Regions from separate parts of the Chromobacterium sp. IIBBL 290-4 genome, predicted to be linked through region 1. Evidence: predicted binding sites of a transcription regulator. Region 1 holds the regulator's gene; each other region holds the start of a gene.
What was found. The regulator sigma-54, encoded in region 1, starts transcription at its own class of promoters, with help from an activator protein. The targets are predictions, from matches to a motif close to CTGGCACGCTTCATGCTT.
Positions count from the first base shown of each region.

Region 2: a site for sigma-54 is predicted at 1,921-1,938, ahead of NKT35_RS16105 (4Fe-4S dicluster domain-containing protein). Genes of this name have one in related genera too.
Region 3: a site for sigma-54 is predicted at 886-903, ahead of adh (aldehyde dehydrogenase). Genes of this name have one in related genera too.

Region 1 covers NZ_CP100128.1:51,932-56,013, forward strand. The annotation lists gene lptC (LPS export ABC transporter periplasmic protein LptC) at 1-395, shown strand, start outside; gene lptA (lipopolysaccharide transport periplasmic protein LptA) at 385-945, shown strand; gene lptB (LPS export ABC transporter ATP-binding protein) at 948-1,676, shown strand; gene NKT35_RS00230 (RNA polymerase factor sigma-54) at 1,680-3,074, shown strand; gene hpf (ribosome hibernation-promoting factor, HPF/YfiA family) at 3,144-3,476, shown strand; gene ptsN (PTS IIA-like nitrogen regulatory protein PtsN) at 3,601-4,062, shown strand; gene hprK (HPr(Ser) kinase/phosphatase) at 4,055-4,082, shown strand, end outside.
Region 2 covers NZ_CP100128.1:3,443,410-3,447,491, reverse strand. The annotation lists gene NKT35_RS16115 (REP-associated tyrosine transposase) at 1-570, opposite strand, end outside; gene NKT35_RS16110 (IS5 family transposase) at 779-1,711, shown strand; gene NKT35_RS16105 (4Fe-4S dicluster domain-containing protein) at 2,038-2,604, shown strand; gene hyfB (hydrogenase 4 subunit B) at 2,601-4,082, shown strand, end outside.
Region 3 covers NZ_CP100128.1:1,743,801-1,747,882, reverse strand. The annotation lists gene adh (aldehyde dehydrogenase) at 1-830, opposite strand, end outside; gene NKT35_RS08155 (sigma-54-dependent Fis family transcriptional regulator) at 1,108-2,967, shown strand; gene NKT35_RS08150 (LysR family transcriptional regulator) at 2,979-3,890, opposite strand; gene NKT35_RS08145 (NAD(P)H-dependent oxidoreductase) at 3,983-4,082, shown strand, end outside.

The DNA of each region.
Region 1 (4,082 bases):
AAGGCAAGCTGCAGGACCGGATGATCGCGGACCGAATGTGGCAATACCCCAGCAAGCCGGACGCTTTCTTCGAACACCCCGAGCTGTTCCAGTATCAGCAAGGCGTGATGCAATACCATGTCATCGGCGACAGCGGCCGCTACAACAACAAAACCCGGCAAGCGTACTTCGACAAGAAGGTCACGCTGATCAAGCCCGCCGACAGCAAACAGCCGGAAACCCGCTTGCAGAGCAGCGCCATGCTGGTGGACACCGCCAAGAATGTCGCCAGCTCCCAAGCGCCGTCGGTGGCCTACCAAGGAAAATCGGAGGCCCACTCCATCGGGTTCGTTTATCAACAGCAATTGGGCCTGCTCAATCTGCTCTCCAAGACCAAGATCATCTATGCCAAATAACACCCGCACTCTGCTGGCCAGCCTGCTGCTGGCCGCTTCCGCTTTGGCGCACGCCGAGCTGGCCGACCGCGACAAACCAGTGGAAATCACCAGCGACAACGGCTGCGTAATGGATCAGATCAAGGGCGTGTCCACCTGCTCCGGCAATGTGGTGGTGGTGCAAGGCACCTTGCGCCTGAACTCCGACAGATTAGTCGTCACCCAAGACAAGGCCGGCAATCAGACGCTGCACGCCACCGGCCGCATCGTGACTTTCCGTCAAAAGATGGATAACAACCAAGGCTGGGTGGAAGGCCAAACCAGCCAGCTGGATTACGACAGCGCCAAGAACCTGGCGGTGCTGACCGGCAATGCCCGCGTCAAGCGCAATGGCGACCTCTCCATCGGCACGATCATCCGCTACAACACGCTGGATCAAACCTATGAAGTGGTCGGCGGCGGCGCGGCGGCCGGCGCGCAAGGCCGCACCACCGTGATCATCCAGCCGAAGAAAACCGCCTCCCAGCCCGCCGCTGCCAGCAAGCCGGCGGCAGGGAGCGCCAAGCCATGACCATGAAGCCCAGCACCCTCTCCGTCGCCCACCTGAAAAAGCGCTTCAAGAAGCGCACCGTGGTCAAAGACGTCTCGCTGCAGATCTCCAGCGGCGAAGTCGTCGGCCTGCTCGGCCCCAACGGCGCCGGCAAAACCACCAGCTTCTACATGATCGTCGGCCTGATCGGCGCCGACGACGGCGAAATCCAGCTCGACGGCGAAAGCATCACCCACTACGCCATCCACCAGCGCGCGCAGATGGGCCTGGGCTATTTGCCGCAAGAAGCTTCCATCTTCCGCCGCATGACGGTGGAAGAGAACATCGCCGCCATCCTGGAGATTTCTGGCCGCAAGGGCAAACAGCTGGAAAAAGAGCTGGACCTGCTGCTGGACGACCTCAACATCGCCCACTTGCGCGACAGCAATGCCTTGTCGCTGTCCGGCGGCGAGCGCCGCCGCGTGGAGATCGCCCGCGTGCTGGCCACCCGTCCGCGCTTCATCCTGCTGGACGAGCCGTTCGCCGGCGTGGACCCGATCGCGGTGATCGACATCCAGAAGATCATCTCCTTCCTCAAGGGCCGCGGCATCGGCGTGCTGATCACCGACCACAACGTCCGCGAAACGCTGCGCATCTGCGACCGCGCCTACATCATCAGCGACGGCTCGGTGCTGGCTTCCGGCGAACCCGAAGAACTGGTCAATAACGAGAGAGTGCGCGAGGTCTACCTCGGCGAACACTTCCATCTGTAAGCAATGAAACAGGCCCTCCAGCTCAAAGTTTCCCAGCAGCTGACGCTGACGCCCCAACTGCAACAATCGATCAAATTGCTGCAGCTCTCCACGCTGGATCTGCAAGCGGAAGTCGAGCGTTTTCTGCTCGACAACCCCTTGCTGGAGCACAGCGACGAGCCGCGCGAAGCCGATAGCCCCTCCGACCGGGAAGACGCGCCGGCGGAAAGCGCGGCGGACGATGCGCGAGACGGCGATGGCGGCGAATTGCTGGAATGGGGCGGCGGCAGCCGCGCCGCCGGCGACGACGACTTCGACCCCATGCTGAACGTGCCGTGCCAGGTCACCCTGCGCGAGCATCTGCTGGCGCAGTTGGGCGAGGTGGCGCTCTCGGATCGCGATCGGGCCATCATGCGCCTGCTGATCGAAGAGTTGGACGATGACGGCTATCTGCCGGTGCAGCTGGAAGAGCTGGCCAGCAATATCCCGCTGGAGCTGGAGCTGGACAGCGACGAGCTGGCGGTGGGACTGCGCCTGCTGCAGCAGTTCGACCCCGCCGGCGTGGGCGCGCGCTCGCTGGCCGAGGCGCTGGAGCTGCAGCTGCTGCGCCGTCCCGGCCAAGAACCGGGACACGCCCTGGCGCTGACTATCGTCCGCGAGCATCTCGCGCTGCTGGGCAACCGCGACTACGCCCGCTTGAAAAAAACGCTGGGCTGCGGCGACGATCAGCTGCGCGAAGCGCAAACGCAGATCGCCAGCCTCAATCCCCGCCCGGCCGCCGGCTTCGTCGAGGGCGAGGTCCATTACGTGATTCCCGACATCAGCGTGCGCAAACGCCGCGGCCGCTGGGTGGCCGAACTCAACCGCGCCGCCATGCCCAAGCTGCGCGTCAACGGGCTGTATGAGCGCATGCTGGCCGACAACCGCGGCCAGAACGGCGAAATGTCGGGGCGGCTTCAGGAGGCGCGCTGGCTGGTGAAAAACATTCAACAGCGGTTTGACACCATCCTGAAAGTGGCGGAAGCTATTGTTGAACGTCAACAATTGTTCTTTGAACATGGCGAAGTGGCGATGCGCCCGCTGATCCTGCGCGACATCGCCGAAGAAATCGGCCTGCACGAATCCACCGTCTCGCGCTCGACCAGCCAGAAGTATCTGCTATGCGCGCGAGGTTTGTTCGAGCTCAAGTATTTCTTCGGCAGTTCGCTGGAAACTGAAAGCGGCGGAGAGTGCTCCGCCACGGCGATCAAGGCCCACATCCGCGGCATGGTGGAGTCGGAAAATCCGGCCAAGCCGCTGTCGGACAGCGCCATCGCCGATGCGCTGGACAAGCTGGGAATACAGGTTGCCAGACGCACCGTAGCCAAGTATCGTGAAGCCATGCAGATTCCTCCCGTGAATCTGCGCAAGACACTGTAAAGCGCCACAGCAGAATACCAAGCCGCCCGGCGACCCATCCGGGCGGATAACACCAGAAGGAGCTAGGGTATGAACCTCAAAGTTACTGGTCTGCATCTGGAAGTCACCCCGTCGCTGCGCGAATACATCGAAAGCAAACTGGAGCGCATTACCCGACACGTCGACAATGTGATCGATATCTCCGTCACCCTGTCGGTGGACAAGCTGGTTCAGAAGGCCGAGGTTAACGTACACCTGTCCGGCAAGGACATCCACATCGAGGCCACCGAAGCCGATCTGTACGCCGCCATCGACCTGTTGATGGACAAACTGGATCGCCAAGTGCTGAAGCACAAGGAGAAGCAGACCGAGCACCGCGCGGTGGGCTCGGGCGAGTCCTCCCAGGCGCAAGCCTCGCTGTAAGGCGGCTCAAATGGCAACGGGAACCAGGCGGTTCCCGTTTTTCTTTGCGCCTGCCGGTTTTCAGTACTATCAAGGCAACGTAGAATTCCAGCTTTCTCCCCAAGCCGCATGCATAACTAAAGATATGAACCTCATCGGCAAGATCCTGACCCCGGACCACGTGCTGCTGGATCTGGACGTCGCCAGCAAGAAGCGGGTGTTCGAGCAGGTGGGCCTGTTGGTGGAAAACACCCGCGGCATCGCCCGCAGCGAAATCTTCGACAGCCTGTTCAGCCGTGAAAAACTCGGCTCCACCGGGCTGGGCCAAGGCGTGGCCATTCCCCATGGCCGGGCCCGCGGCCTGAAGGAGGCCACCGGCGTATTCATCCGCCTGAAGGCCCCCATCCCCTTCGACGCGCCGGACGGCAAGCCCGTGCAATGCCTGTTCGTGCTGCTGGTGCCCGAGCACGCCACCGACCTGCATCTGCAAGTGCTGTCGGAACTGGCGCAGATGTTCTCCAGCCGCCAGATGCGCGAAAAGATGCTGACCATCACCATGCGCGACGAACTCTATCAGCTGCTCAGCGAGTGGACGCCCAATGCCTAGCATCACCGTACGCAGGCTGT
Region 2 (4,082 bases), 3.4 Mb from region 1:
CCGGCGTCGAATAGCGGCCATCACACCATCCCCCGACCAATCGCCGGGATATTGCCCCTGCGCCACATAGCGATGGAAGGTCGAATACGGCCAATCGCCCACCCTCGCCGCCCAGCCATGCTTCACCGGGTTGAAATGCAGATAATCCAGATGCGCGGCGAAATCGGCCTCGTCGCGGATGCGATGCTCCCAAAACCGGTGCTGCCACAGCGTTCCATGGCGTTTTGCCGCCCGGCGCGCCGATTGCCAATCCGCACGGAAATAATGTCCACCCACCGCCCTCGTCACTCGACTTTTGATCGCGCTCCAACGCACCGAAAAATCGCCGTCGCCCGGCGGCAAGGTCCATATCGCATGCAAGTGATCCGGCAGCAAGACCCAGCCATCTATCGCGAACGGACGCTCCCGCCGCACCGCGATCACCGCCGCGCGCAAAGCCTGCCGCAGCAAGGGCTCGGTCAGTATCGGCTGACGGCGCTCCGTCACCACGGTGAAGAAATAGCACGCGCCTGCCACATGCTCCCTGCAGTAATAGGGCACCGGCCATCTCCCCAAAAAAGCGATCAGCATGCCGGCCTCTGCGCTACACCGGAAACTGGCCTAAATTCATGGGGCATTCTTCATCAGGCATAAACGTAGACAATGCGCGGGCAAGGCCTGCGGCCTGCCCGCCCTACGGGGTTGGCGAAGACGATTAATACAAACAAGTAGACAAGTAGGGCGGGCAGGGGCTTTGTTGCACAAATCACCCTCCCAGCAGGCGGGGTAGAATGACGGCATGAGCAAGCCCGCCCCGCCCAAGTACAAGACCACCAACTGGAAGACCTACAATGCTGCGCTCAAGGCGCGTGGGTCGCTGATGATCTGGTTGGACCGTGACATGCGCTGGCATGGCTCTGCAGTCGGCAAACGTGGACGGACACCGACTTTCAGCGATGCCGCCATTCAGTTCTGCCTGACGATCAAATGCCTGTTCAATCTTGCGCTCCGACAGGCCGTGGGTATGGTGCAAAGCCTGCTCAAACTGGCGGGGCTGGACTGGCTGACGCCGGACTACAGCACCGTGTGCCGGCGGCAAAAGCATTTGCAGGTGGCCATTCCTTGCCGTCCAACCACGACCGGGCTGCACCTGTTGATCGACAGCACCGGCATCAAGATGCTGGGTGAAGGCGAATGGAAAACGAAGAAACACGGCGCGGAGTACCGCCGTCAGTGGCGCAAGGTGCATTTGGGCATTGATGCGCAGACGCTGGAAATCCGGGCGATTGAAGTGACCGACAACGCGGTGGGCGATGCGCCAATGTTGCCGGAGTTGCTGGACCAGATTTCCGCGGGGGAAAGGATTGCTGCAGTAAGTGGCGATGGTGCCTACGACACCAAAGGCTGCCATGAAGCGATTGCCAAGCGAAAAGCCGAGGCGGTGATTCCTACCCGAAAGAATGCCAAGCCGTGGAAGGAAAATCGGTTGGGCGCCCATGTCCGAAACGAGATACTGCGTGCTACCCGGCTCCTGGGTCGAGCGATCTGGAGGAAATGGAGCGGTTACCATCGCCGCAGCCTGGTGGAAACCAAGATGCGCTGTTTCAAGCTGCTGGGCGAGCGGGTAATGGCAAGGGACTTCGACCGTCAAGTCGCAGAGCTCCAAGTGCGAGCGGCGATCTTGAACCGCTTCACGCGGCTCGGGACGCCGATGACGGTGCGCATGCCATAAATCCGTCCGGGGAAAGGGGCTTTGCATGCCGAAGCCTATTTATGCAACAAAGCCTCTCAAATACAGCAGCCCAACATGCAAAAATTCGACATGACTCGTCACTTCTGTCGATACGCGTAGCACTCCGACACCCCATCGGCACACCCGACCCTTCCTAAAAATACCAGTAAACCCATGAAATAAAAGGAAGATCTCCTTACCTACCTAAGCTGGCACGCCTCCTGCAAGTAATAAGCCATCCCGGGCCCCGCCTGGCTTTACTTGGGGGAATCATGAACCGCTTCGTCATTGCAGAGCCCGAGCTTTGCAATGGATGCAATACCTGCATGGCCGCCTGTTCCGCGCTGCATCGCGCGGCCGGCCTGCAGGCGCATCCACGGCTGGCCGTCACCCGCACGGCCTCCGTCACCGCGCCGGTGCTGTGCCGCCATTGCGACGACGCGCCTTGCGCGCGCGTCTGTCCGGTGGCGGCGATCTCGCTGTCCGGCCGCAGCGTCGATCTCAATGAAACGCTGTGCATAGGCTGCAAGCTATGCGCCATCGCCTGTCCTTTCGGCGCCATCCAGCTCTCCGGCACGCCTTGCGACGGCGTAGCCGCCGTCAGTCCGGCCTGGCAAGCGCCGCAAGCTGAGGCCGGGCCTTCCGCCGCGCCGCATAACAGCAACGCGACGCTGTCGCCGTTACTGGCTTGGGAGCCGGGCGTCAAGGCCATCGCCATCAAATGCGATCTGTGCCAGGGCCTGGCCGATGGCCCCGAATGCATGCGCGTCTGCCCGACGCAGGCGCTGCGGCTGGAAGACAACGATGCGCTGGCCCGCGCCGCCAGCCCCCGCCGACAGGCGGCGCTGCACTCGCTGGGCGAGGATGTGAACCTGCCGGAGGAAAGATCATGAGCCTCGCTCCCTTGCAATGGCTGTTGCTGGCCGTCTGCCTATACGGCGCGGGCGCGCTGCTCAGCCTGCTGCTCGCCAGAATGGAGTGTCTCGCCATCGCCGCTTCTTCGCTGTTCGGCATGGCCGGCGCGGCCTGCGGTCTGGCCGCCGCCTGGCCGGTGCTGCAAAACGGCTCGGTGGAGCGCTTCGCAGCTGCCGGGCCGTTTGAGTTCGCCCATTTCGCGGTGCGGCTGGACCCATTCTCGGCGCTGCTGCTGCTGGCCATTTCGGCCTTGACCCTGCTGACCTCGCTGTTCGGCTGGTCTTATGTTCAGGAATATCGCGGCCGCGGCGTCGGCGCGATGGGCTTCTTCGCCAATGCCTTCATCGCGGCGATGACGGCGCTGGCGGCGATGGACAACGCCTTTTACTTTCTGATCCTGTTCGAGGCGATGTCGCTGGCGTCTTACTTCCTGGTGATTTTCGAGCAGGATGAAGAGGCAGTGAACGCGGGCTTTCTGTACTTCCTGATCGCCCACGCCGGCTCGGTGCTGATCCTGATCGCCTTCTTCCTCATGTACGCGCAAAGCGGCAGCCTGGATTTCGACAGCTTCCGCGCGCTGCGTCTCGATGGCCCGCTCGCTTCCGTCGTGTTCCTGCTCTCGCTGTTCGGCTTCGGCGCCAAGGCCGGCATGGTGCCGCTGCATGGCTGGCTGCCGCGCGCCCACCCGGCAGCGCCCTCGCACGCTTCGGCGCTGATGTCCGGCGTGATGGTGAAGATAGGCGTGTTCGGCATCGTCAAGGTGGCCGTGGACATACTGGGCGCGCACACCGCCTGGTGGGGCCTGTTGGTGCTGGCCATAGGCGGCGTGTCCGCCGTGCTGGGCGTGCTGTACGCGCTGGCCGAGCGGGATCTGAAGCGGCTGCTGGCCTACTCCACCGTGGAGAACGTGGGCATCATCCTGCTGGGCGTGGGCGCCGGCATGCTGGGCCTGGCGACGCACCAGCCCTTGCTGGCCGCGCTGGGTTTTGTCGCCGCCGGCTACCACCTGCTCAACCACGCCTTGTTCAAGGGCCTGCTGTTCATGGGCGCGGGCTCCATTCTCTACCGAGCCCACAGCAAGGATATGGAGCAGCTGGGCGGTCTGGCCGCGCGCATGCCGTGGACGGCGCTGAGCTTTCTGGCCGGCAGCCTGGCCATCTGCGCGCTGCCGCCTTTCAACGGCTTTGTCTCCGAGTGGTTCACCTACCAGGCGCTGTTCGCCGTCAGCCAGGATGCCGGCTTCGCGCTGCGGCTGGCTGGCCCGCTGGCCATGGTGATGCTGGCCTTGACCGGCGCGCTGGCGGCGATGGCCTTCGTCAAGGCTTACGGCATGTGTTTCTCCGGCGCGCCGCGCAGCCACCATGCCGCCGAGGCGACCGAAACGCCGCCAAGCATGCGCGCCGCCATGCTGCTGGCCGCGCTGGCGCTGTTGTTGCTGGGCGTAGGCGCGAACGCG
Region 3 (4,082 bases), 1.7 Mb from region 1:
AAGGCATCATCCTGCGCCGCCACGTCATCGAAGAAGATATTGGGCGATTTGCCGCCCAGCTCCAGCGTCACCGGGATCAAATTCTGGCTGGCGTACTGCATGATCAGCCGGCCGGTGCCGGTTTCGCCGGTGAAGGCGATCTTGGCGATGCGCTTGGAGCTGGCCAGCGGCTTGCCGGCCTCCACTCCGAAGCCGTTCACCACATTGAGCACGCCAGGCGGCAGCAGATCGCCCACCAGTTCCATCAGCACCAGAATGGACAAGGGCGTCTGCTCGGCCGGCTTCAGCACCACGCAATTGCCGGCGGCCAGCGCCGGCGCCAGCTTCCACGCCGCCATCAGAATGGGGAAGTTCCAGGGAATAATCTGCCCGACCACGCCCAGCGGCTCGTGGAAATGGTAGGACACGGTGTTGGCATCGATCTCGCCCAGGCTGCCTTCCTGCGCGCGCACGCAGGACGCGAAATAACGGAAATGGTCGATGGCCAGCGGGATGTCGGCGGCGCGGGTTTCGCGGATAGGCTTGCCGTTGTCCCAGGTTTCCACCTCGGCCAGCAGGGCCAGATTGGCCTCCATCCGGTCGGCGATCTTGTTCAGGATGATGGCGCGCTCGGTCACCGGCGTATGGCCCCATTTGAAACGGGCGGCGTGGGCGGCGTCCAGCGCCAGCTCCACGTCCTGCTCATCCGAGCGGGGAATCTCGCACAGTGTCTTGCCGGTAATCGGGGTGACGTTTTCGAAATAGCGGCCGTTCACCGGCGGCACCCACTGGCCGCCGATATAGTTGGCGTAACGCGGCTTCAATTGAAATCCAGGTTGCAGGCTTGCCATCTTCAGTCTCCTCGTCTGGTGGATGGTGGCTATCCGTTCAGCGGATTTCGCAACAGCGCAAGCAGCGTGCCAGAATTATGATTTTTGCATTGCAAAATAGCAGACCGCCTGAAACCGCAACGCTTTGCGGCCTCTCATTTCGCACCGCAACAATAGTCCATTCAAATCAATGCATTGCCATGCGCGCAGATGCGGCGATAATCGACCGAAACGCCAATCAAACTGTCTCGCGCCGCGACACCTGTCTCAGCACGGCGAGACAGGCCAGGAGCCGCGCATGAACGCTGTCAGCCGTTTGCCGCTGGACGAGATCCGCCGCCGTTTCTTCACCGATCAGCCCTTGCCCGGCCAGGCCTTGCCGCCGCCCATCCTGCATTCCTGGCAACGTTGCCGCGGCCTGGGTTTGCCGGCGGGCGGCGGCGGCGGCGACAAGCTGACGGCGATGGAGCTGAACCAGCGGCAAGAAGCGAACCAGGACTGGCTCGCGCCCGCCGCGCCGGCGCTGGCCGGCCTGTTCGAACAGGTGGCCAGCCGGCAACTGGCCCTGGTGGTGGCGGACAGCCGCGGCCTGATACTGGATGAAAGCGGCCACATCGATTTTCTGAACAAGGCGGAACAGCTGGCCCTGACTCCGGGCATGGACTGGAGCGAAGCCGCGCGCGGCACCAACGCCATCGGCACCGCGCTGGCCGCCATCGACAGCGTGCTGGTGCGCGGCGCCGAGCATTATCTGGAACGCAACCGCGTGCTGGCCTGCGCCGCCGAGCCCTTGCTAGGGCCGCAGGGCCAGTTGCTGGGCGCGCTGGACATCAGCGGCGCCAGCCGCAAGCTGGGCCAGCCGCAAATTCTGGCGCTGCAGGCGGCGCGCGGCCAGATCGAGTCGCGCCTGCTGGAAGAGGCCGCCCGCCACGGCTGGCTGCTGTGCCTGCACGCCGATCCGCGCTTGCTGGACGCGCCCTCGGCCTGCAAGCTGGCCTTCGACGGCGATGGCCGGCTGCTGGCCGCCAACCGCCCCGGGCTCTCGCTGTGCGGGCTGGAGCCCGGCCGCTGGCAGGCGCGCCATTTCGCCGCGCTGTTCGGCCAAAGCCTGGAGCATTGGCTGCAACGCCACGGCCAGGCCCTAGGCGCGCTGCAGATCGGCGCACAGCGCTTTTCCGCCCGCTTGAAGCCGCCCGCCGCCGCGCCCATTGCGTCGCCCCCCCGCGCGGCAAGGCCCGCCCAGCCCGCCAAAGCGCCCCCCGCCGCCGTCCTTGAGCCGCTGGACGGCGCGCCGCCCGAACTGTGCGCCACCGCGCTCAAGCAGCTGGAGGCCGATATTCCGGTGCTGATCCTCGGCGAAACCGGCACCGGCAAGGACAGGCTGGCGCGCGCCCTGCACGCCGCCGGCAGCCGCCGCGGCCAGCCCTTCATCGCGGTCAACTGCGCCGCCATTCCCGAAGGCCTGATCGAGGCCGAGCTGTTCGGCTACCTGCCCGGCGCCTACACCGGCGCCAGCCGCCAAGGCAGCAAAGGCAGGCTGCGCGAGGCGGACGGCGGCGTGCTGTTCCTGGACGAGATAGGCGATATGCCGCTGGCGCTGCAGGCCAGGCTGCTGCGAGTGCTGCAGGAGCGCGAAGTGACGCCGCTGGGCGGCGGGCCGGCGCAACAGCTGGACATCCGGCTGATCTGCGCCACCCACCGCGACCTGCGCGCCAAGGTGGCCGAAGGCGCGTTCCGCGCCGACCTCTATTACCGCCTGTGCCATTACCCGCTCAGCCTGCCGCCGCTGCGCGAGCGCGGCGACGTGGCCGCCATCGCGCAGCGCATGCTGGACGAGATGGGCGCGGCGCGTCGCGGCATCGCCTTGTCCGCCGAGCTCGGCCGAGCCTTCCGCGGCTACCGCTGGCCCGGCAATCTGCGCGAGCTGGCCAATCTGCTGGCCACCTTGCTGGCGCTGGCCGACGACGGCGCGCAATTGGAAATGCGCCATCTGCCGGCCTTGCTGCGCGCCGATATGGAAAACCAGGGCCATGCGGTGCCGGACAGCGCCATCGCCGATCTGCTGCGGCGCTGCGGCGGCAACGCCAGCGCGGCGGCACGCGCCCTGGGCATCAGCCGCGCCACGCTGTACCGACGGCTGGGCAAAACCGCCAAATAAGTCCGGCGACGCTATGTCGCGGCGGCCTCCGCCATCAACTCGGAAAACTGCTGCCGTATCCAGCGCTGGCCGGGATGGCTATGGTTGCGCGGATGCCAGACCATGGCCACGCCGAAGCCGCGCAAGGGAAACGGGCAGGCCGCCGTCCGCAGCGGCACCCGGCTGGCCGACACCAGCCGCGCCGGCAGCAAGGCGAGATAATCGGTTTGCGCCACGATTTCCGGCACCAGCAGAAAAGACGCCGCCGACAAGGCCACTCGCCGCGCCAACCCTTGCTCGGCCAGCGCCACGTCGACTGCGGTGCTGAAATCGCCGCTGCCCAGCGACACCACCACATGCTCGTGCGCCAGATAGTTTTCCAGCGTCAGGCCTTGCCGCCAGACGGGATGCTCCGGCCGGCCGATCAAGACGTAGCGGTCTTCGAACAAGGGCTTGGCATGCAAGCCCGGTGGCGCGCAATCCGGGCTGATCAAAGCCAGATCCACCTCGCCGCTCTCCGCCTGGCGCTGCAAGCGGGACGCCTCCAGATGGCGCATCGCCACCCGAATGCCCGGCGCGCGCTGGCGCAAGCGCTGGATCAGCGGAATCGCCGCCACCGCCTGGGCGTAATCGGTGCAGGCGAGCTGCAAGGTCATGCTGGCTGCGCCCGGATCGAAATCCTGGCTCGCCAGCAGATTTGCGCGCAGTTGCTGCAGCGAGGCCTGCAAAGGCGCCAGCAACTGCTCCGCCTTGGCGGTGGGACGCATGCCGCGCTGCGTCGGCAGCAACAGCGGATCGCCGAACAGTTCCCGCAAACGGGCCAGTTGCGCGCTGACGGCTGGCTGGCTCAGATGCAGCCGCGCCGCCGCGCGCGTCACATTGCGCTCCTCCAGCAGCACTTCCAGCGTATGCAGCAGATTCAAATCCAGGCGCTTGGTATCCATGAAACAGATAGCTCACAAGAAAATCATCGATTTCACTTATTTATCATGCCAGGACACACTGGCGCCATCGCCACCCCACTGAAAGTCCGCTCATGCGCCGCACCCTATTGCTGGTCTACGCCCAGCCCGAGCCCAGCTCCTTGACCCGCAGCTTCGCCGCCGCCGCCGTGGAAACGCTGACGGCGCAAGGGC